DNA from 2 places in the Streptomyces sp. NPDC111507 genome. Region 2 is predicted to be linked to the other one. Evidence: riboswitches for the same ligand, from Rfam matches in the RefSeq annotation. Region 2 holds a riboswitch; the other holds the start of a gene.
The links. Region 2 has a riboswitch for thiamine pyrophosphate ahead of thiO (glycine oxidase ThiO). Riboswitches for the same ligand answer to the same signal wherever they lie in the genome.
Positions count from the first base shown of each region.

Region 1: it holds a riboswitch for thiamine pyrophosphate, as region 2 does, so the genes downstream of both, ACZ7M2_RS45785 (purine-cytosine permease family protein) here and thiO (glycine oxidase ThiO) in region 2, are expected to answer to the same signal.

Region 1 covers NZ_JBVKBU010000021.1:14,743-18,113, forward strand. The annotation lists gene ACZ7M2_RS45785 (purine-cytosine permease family protein) at 1-1,278, opposite strand, end outside; TPP riboswitch at 1,268-1,362, opposite strand; gene ACZ7M2_RS45790 (maleylacetate reductase) at 1,436-2,527, opposite strand; gene ACZ7M2_RS45795 (intradiol ring-cleavage dioxygenase) at 2,533-3,371, opposite strand, start outside.
Region 2 covers NZ_JBVKBU010000001.1:446,890-450,260, reverse strand. The annotation lists gene ACZ7M2_RS02035 (thiazole synthase) at 1-15, opposite strand, end outside; gene thiS (sulfur carrier protein ThiS) at 19-219, opposite strand; gene thiO (glycine oxidase ThiO) at 216-1,421, opposite strand; TPP riboswitch at 1,419-1,530, opposite strand; gene ACZ7M2_RS02020 (avidin-fold protein) at 1,582-1,932, shown strand; gene ACZ7M2_RS02015 (NAD(P)/FAD-dependent oxidoreductase) at 1,965-3,203, shown strand; gene ACZ7M2_RS02010 (Rv2175c family DNA-binding protein) at 3,285-3,371, shown strand, end outside.

The DNA.
Region 1 (3,371 bases), on a different contig from region 2:
CACCGCGGCGGCGAAGGCGGCGGCGAACGCCACGAGCGCGGGCCACCACGGGCGCGGGCGGGCGCTCTCGACGGCCAGGTCGACGGGTGCGCCGCCGCGGGCCCTGGCCCGGGCGAGCCAGTCGACGACGACGATCGCGACGAACCCGGGAATCCAGTAGCCGACGAACAGCAGGACGTTCTGGAAGCGGGCCGTGGTGTCGGCGGCGTGCATCCACAGCACGAGCGGGAAGCCGAGGACGGCGGCCAGCGCGGCGGCGGCCGGGCGCGGCAGCCGTACACCCATGGTCTGCAGGGCGAGCGAGCCGCTGTAGTCGTTCATGGCGTTGCTGCTCAGCGCGGCGAGCCCCACGGCCAGCAGGCCGAACGCGCCGAGGGCGCCGCCGCCGAGCAGGGTGTCGACGCCGCGGGCGGTCTGGTCGGTGAAGACGGCCGCGCCCCACAGTCCGAGGGCCTGGACGGCCACGAAGGACACGGCGATGCCGGCCAAGGTGTACCAGAACATGCGCGGGCGGGACGCCGTACGCGGCAGATAGCGGCTGAAGTCGCTCGCGTACGGGGCCCATGACAGCGCGAGGCTGAGCGCGATCGTGCAGGTCAGGACGAAGGCCCCGGCCCGGTCGGCGCCGTGCGCGGTGGCGGCGGGGGTGGTGTGGGCGCCGCTCAGGAGCTTGACGGTCAGGGCCACGAACGCGGCGGCGAGAGCGAAGGTCATCACGGTCTGGAGCCGGTGGATCACCTCGTAGCCGAGGACGCCGAGCGCCCCCTGCGCCGCCATCATGACGAGCACGCCCAGCCAGAACGGCCAGCCGCACAGCTGGGCCAGCGCATCCCCTCCGAAGAGGCCGATCAGCGCGTCCCAGGCGATGGACGAGAGCCACTGCAGGGCGCCGGGGACGACCACCGCCCGGCCGAACGCGAGGCGCGCGAGCGGCAGCTGTCCGGCGCCGGTCCGGCTCCCCCAGGTGCCGAGGTAGGCGGTCGGTACCGCCCCCAGGAGGGTGCCCAGCACGACGGCGGCGAGCGCGGTGGAGAAGTCCAGGCCGAGCGCGATGCCGACGGTGCCGGTGAACACGCCGGTCATGGTCAGGTTGGGGGCGAACCACACGGTGAACAGGCGGCCGGGGCCGCCGTAGCGGTGGTCCTCCGGGACCGGGGCGATTCCGCGCGCCTCGACGTGCAGATCCCCCGGGGCGGTGGGCATCCGCCCGTCGAATACGCCCTGCGGGCCTCCGACGGCCACCTCACCGCGAGCGTTACGGGCATACGGCAACGACATGAGACATCCCTCCGCCAGTCCTAACTGGTTCAGGTTCGACGGGTGTGATCTCAGCCCTCGTGCGGGGCACCCCGTGTCCGGTTCGGCGGTCAGGATAGCCCGGCGGGCGCGGTCTGCCCCAGCGGGAGGGGTCCGCGCGGGCCGTACGCCCCCGCGGCTACGCGTCGACGCGCGGCTCCTTGCCCTGGTACGCCGCGGTCAGCAGCGCCAGTACACCGTCCACGGTGACCCCGCGCGGGTTCGGGTACGGCTGTCCGCCTGCCTGCTCGGCGGCCACCGCCAGGTCGGTCTCCTTGAGGCCGAGTTCGGCGAGGCCCCGGGGCGCGCCGAGGCTTCCGGCCAGGGCCCACAGGGCGTGGGGGACGTCGTCGGCGCCGCCCAGGGCGCGCGAGAGCGCCGCGACAGCCTGGGGTGCGGCGGGCGCGTTGTAGGCGAGGGCGTACGGGAGGACGACCGTGTGCGTCTCGGCGTGCGGCAGGCCGAAGGTCCCGCCGAGGACGTGGCACAGCTTGTGGTGCAGGCCCATGGTGGTGGCGCCGAGACAGGCGCCGCAGAGCCAGGCGCCGTACAGGGCCCGGCCGCGCGCGTCGAGGTCACCGGGGTCGGCGGCCACCAGCGGCAGGGCCCGCGTCATCGCCCGTACGCCCTCCTCGGCCATGAGCGAGACGAGGGGCGAGGCGTCGGGCGCGTAGAGGGCCTCGACGGCGTGGGCGAGCGCGTTGACGCCGCTGGTGACGGTGAGGGGGACGGGGAGCGAGAGGGTGAGTTCGGGGTCGTAGACGACGCTGCGGGGCTGGACGGCGAAGTCGCGTCCGGTGCGCTTGGCGCCGTGCTCGGTGAGTCCCCAGACCGGGGTCATCTCGGAGCCGGAGTAGGTGGAGGGCACGGCGATCAGGGGCAGACCGGTGCGCAGCGCGATCGCCTTGCCCAGGCCGATCGCCGAGCCGCCGCCGACCGCGACACACCCGTCGGCGCCGGCCGCGCGCGCCGCCTCGACGGCCCGGTCGGCGACCTCGACGGGTACGTGCATCCGGGCCTCGGCGTGCAGCCCCGCGCAGGCCTCGCCCAGGGCGTCCGCGACCGCGCGTGCCATGCCCTCGCCCCTGCTGCCGCAGACCACCAGCACCCTGCGCAGCCCGAGCCTGGCGGCCTCGTCGGGGGTCGCGGAGACCGCGGCGCCGGGCCGGAAGACGATCCGCGCGGGCCGGGTCTCGTAGGAGAAGTCGAGCGGGGTGTTCCTGTCGGCCATGGTGCTCATTCCGGTTCCAGTACGAGGTCGAAGCGGGCGTGGCGGAAGGGGTTCGGGACGCCGAACTCCCGCGCCAGGGACGGGTCGTCGGTCTCTGTGAAGTCCTGGACCAGGCTCTTCTTGACGGCGAACACCGCGTCGGAGTCCAGGTAGTCGCTGCCCTCGACGAAGATGTGTGTGGTGACCGGGGCGTGGCCCTCGGCCGAGGCGATGAAGTGGATGTGGGCCGGGCGGTAGGGGTGCCGGGCCGTGGCGCGCAGCAGTTCGCCGACCGGGCCGTCGGTGGGGATCGGGTACGGGCTCGGTACGCAGGTGCGGAACCAGAAGCGGCCTTCGGCGTCGGCGGTGAACAGTCCCCGCCCGTTGCCGGCCGGCTGGACGTCCGGCTGCTGTACGTCGTAGTAGCCCTCGGAGTCGGCCTGCCACACGTCGAGCACCGCGCCCGGCAGCGGGGTGCCGCCCTTGCCCAGTACCCGGCCGCTGACCACGCACGGCTCGCCCCTGCCCACCAGGTCGATGTTCGCGCCGAGTGCGCGGATCGGCGATCTGGTCAGGTGGAACGGGCCGAGGACCGTCGACTCGGTGGCACTCGGGCCGCGGTGGCCGCCCAGCGTCTCCACGAGCATGGACACGCCGAGCACGTCCGACAGCAGGATGAACTCCTGGCGGGTGTCGGTGCACTGTTGCCCGGTCGCGGTGAGGAATCCGATCGCGCGTTCCCATTCCGCCATCGTCGGCTCCGTCTCGCGCACGAAGTCGTGCAGATGACGGGTGAGCGCGCCGAGCAGTTCACGCAGCCGCGGATCGGCCGTGCTCCGCAGGCTGTCGACGACGGCGTCGGTGA
Region 2 (3,371 bases):
CGGATCGTCGGCCATGGTTCAGCCTCCTTGGACTGCGGTGAGGACTTCGACGCGGTCTCCCTCGGAGAGGGCCGTGGACGACCACTGCGTGCGCGGGACGACGGTTTCGTTGAGCGCGGCGGCGACGCCGGACGGCGCGACGGTGAGGGTGGCGACGAGCGCGTCGAGGGCCGTGTCGGCGGCGACGAGCCGTCGCTCTCCGTTGACGAAGATGTTCATACGGTCTGCTCCGTGAGTGCGGTGCTGAAGCGCCCGGGGGTGAAGGGGCGGGCCTCTTCCGGGAGCTCGCCGGTGGTCAGGGCGTGCGCCATGACGTCCCCGGTGACGGGCGTGAGCAGCACGCCGTTGCGGTAGTGCCCGGTGGCCAGCAGCAGCCCGTCGAGCGCAGTCGGGCCGAGCAGCGGCGCGTTGTCGGGCGACCCGGGCCGCAGGCCCGCGCGCGTCTCGGTGAGCGGCAGTTCGGTGATCCCGGGCACCAGCTCGTGGGCGTCGCGCAGCAGCTCGTAGACCCCGCCCGCGGTCACCGTCGTGTCCCAGCCCAGCTCCTCGCTGGTGGCGCCCACGACGAGCTCACCGTTCTCCCGCGGCACCAGGTAGACCTGGCTGCCGCGGACCACGGCCCGCACGGTCCGGCTCAGGAACGGCGCGCACCGCTTCGGCACGGTCAGCCGCAGCACCTGACCCTTCACGGGCCGTACGGGCGGCAGTACGTCGGCAGGCACGCCCGGGAGCTTTCCGCTGAGGCTTCCGGCGGCGAGCACCACCTGTCCCGCCGCCAGCCGTTCACCGCCCGTCGTGACGACCCCGGCGGCCCGGTCCCGTACGACGGTCAAGCGCTCCGCCCACGTCCGGTGGAACTCCACTCCGGCCCGCTCACACGCCGTGACCAGGGCCTTCGCGAGTCGGCGCGGGTCGATCTGGTGGTCGCCGTCGACCCGCAGCCCGCCGCGCACGCCCGGCGCGAGCATGGGCTCCAGACGGCGGCACTCCCGGCCACTGAGCCACTCCGATTCGAGCCCCGAGCGGTGTTGCAAGGCGTGCAGTTCGCGCAGATGAGCCCGGTCGTCGGCGTCCAGCGCGACGGCCAGCGTGCCGCACCGGCGGTAGCCGAGGTCCTGGCCGCTCGCCTCGGTGAGTTCGGCGGCGAAGTCGGGATAGCGGCGCGCGGAGGCGAGGTTCAGGCCCAGCAGGGTCTGCTCGCCGTAGTGCAGCTCGGTGACGGCGGCGAGCATTCCGGCGGCCACCCGTGCCGCCCCGCCGCCCGGCTCGGGGTCCACGACCGCGACGGTGAACCCGCGCTGCGCGGCCCGCCAGGCGGTCACCAGACCGATGATCCCGCCCCCGATGACGAGGACGTCTGACGCACGTGCGTCCGATGACGGCGCATCCGAGGAACGTGCAGGTGTACGCGTAGGCGACATGGGCGTCCAGCCCCTCCCTTCGCCGGCATGACCCGGATCAGGTTCGTACGGTCGGAGGCCGCCAGCCTCCCTCTCAGCCCGGTGCGTCCGGGCTCCCGCGAGTGCTTTACGTTGGCCACCCTAGCCGCTGCCGTATGTCTCAGTAAGGGAGCCTCCGCCCATGGCCCGTACGCTCGACGGCCTGGTCCTCGCCCCGGTCGCCGACCAGGCCCCCGGGCAGGTCGGCACGCGCACCCGGTTCACGTACCACGAGAAGGACGGCGAGATCTGGGCCGAGTACGCGGGCGGGGACGTCGTACGCGGTCACCTCGTGGGGACGCGGGAGGGCGACCGCCTCGACTTCCGGTACGTGCAGCTGAAGCACGACGGCAGCACCTCGTCGGGCCACTGCGTGTCCGTGGTCGTGGAGCTGCCCGACGGACGGTTGCGCCTGGAGGAGACCTGGGAGTGGGAGTCCCAGGACGGGAGCGGCACGAGCGTTGTGGAACAGGTCACTGCGCACGTCCCCTGACTGACAGATTGTCAGTTGTCTATGGTGATCAGGTGAGCGAGCAGACGCGGGCACAGGTGCGGGCGCAGGGGCGTACGGCACGGCGGGTCGTCATCGTGGGCGCGGGCATGGCCGGCGTACAGACGGCGGTCGCCCTGCGGGAACAGGGATTCACCGGGAACGTGACGCTGATCGGCGCCGAGCCGCACCAGCCGTACGACCGGCCACCCCTGTCCAAGGCGGTGCTGCTCGGCAAGGCCGAGGGCTCCGCCTTCGACATCGACTTCGAGGCGCTGGACATCGAACTGCGGCTCGGCTGCGAGGCGCTGGGCCTGCGCCCCGCGGACCACGAGCTGGACACCGAGGCAGGACCGGTGCCCTACGACGTCCTGGTCCTCGCGACCGGCGCGGAACCGATCCAGCTGCCGGGCGCGGAGGGCGTTCCCGGCGTCCATCTGCTGCGGACCCTGGACGACGCCGAGCGGCTGCGCCCCGTGCTCGCCCAGCAGCACGACATCGTGGTCGTCGGGGCGGGCTGGATCGGTGCGGAGTTCGCGACGGCGGCACGTGAGGCCGGGTGCGCGGTCACGGTCGTCGAGGCCGCCGACCGGCCGCTGGCCGGCGCGCTGCCCGCGGAGGTGGCCGCGCCGATGACCGCCTGGTACGCGGACAGCGGCGCGTCGCTGCGCACCCACGCGCGCGTGGAGCGCGTCGAGCCCGGCGCGGTGATCCTCGACGACGGCACGAGGGTGCCGGCGGGCGCCGTGGTCGTCGGCATCGGCGCGCGCCCCGCCACCGCCTGGCTGGCCGGCTCCGGCATCGAGCTCGGCGCCCACCGTGAAGTGGTCGCCGACAACCACCTGCGTACCTCCGTGCCGGACGTCTACGCGGTCGGCGACTGCGCCTCCTTCCCGTCGGGCCGCTACGAGCAGCGCCTCCTCGTCCACCACTGGGACAACGCCCTCCAGGCGCCGCGCACGGTCGCGGCGAACATCATCGGCGAGGCCCCGGCGGCCTACGACCCGGTCCCGTACTTCTGGTCCGAGCAGTTCGGCCGCTTCGTCCAGTACGTCGGCCATCACACCCCCGCCGATACGACCATCTGGCGGGGCGACCCGTCCGGCGCGGCCTGGACGGTGTGCTGGCTCCGCGAGAGCCGCCTCGTCGCCCTGCTGGCCGTGGGGCGTCCCCGTGACCTGGCCCAGGCCCGCCGCCTCATCGAGGCGGGCATGCCCATGAACCCGGACGTCCTGGCCGACCCTTCCCGCCCTCTGAAGGACGCCACGGCATGACCGCCCGGTTTGCGTCGCCCGGACGGCGGTCCGGGGGGCGCTCGGGTACCGAGTGTCAGTCCGGGATGGCAGGCTTGTCCCGTGACCGAGATTGACGCAAAGATCGATGCTCTCGTCCCCGCCTGGCTCACCCTCCCCGACATCGCCGAACAGCTCGGCGTCGAGGTG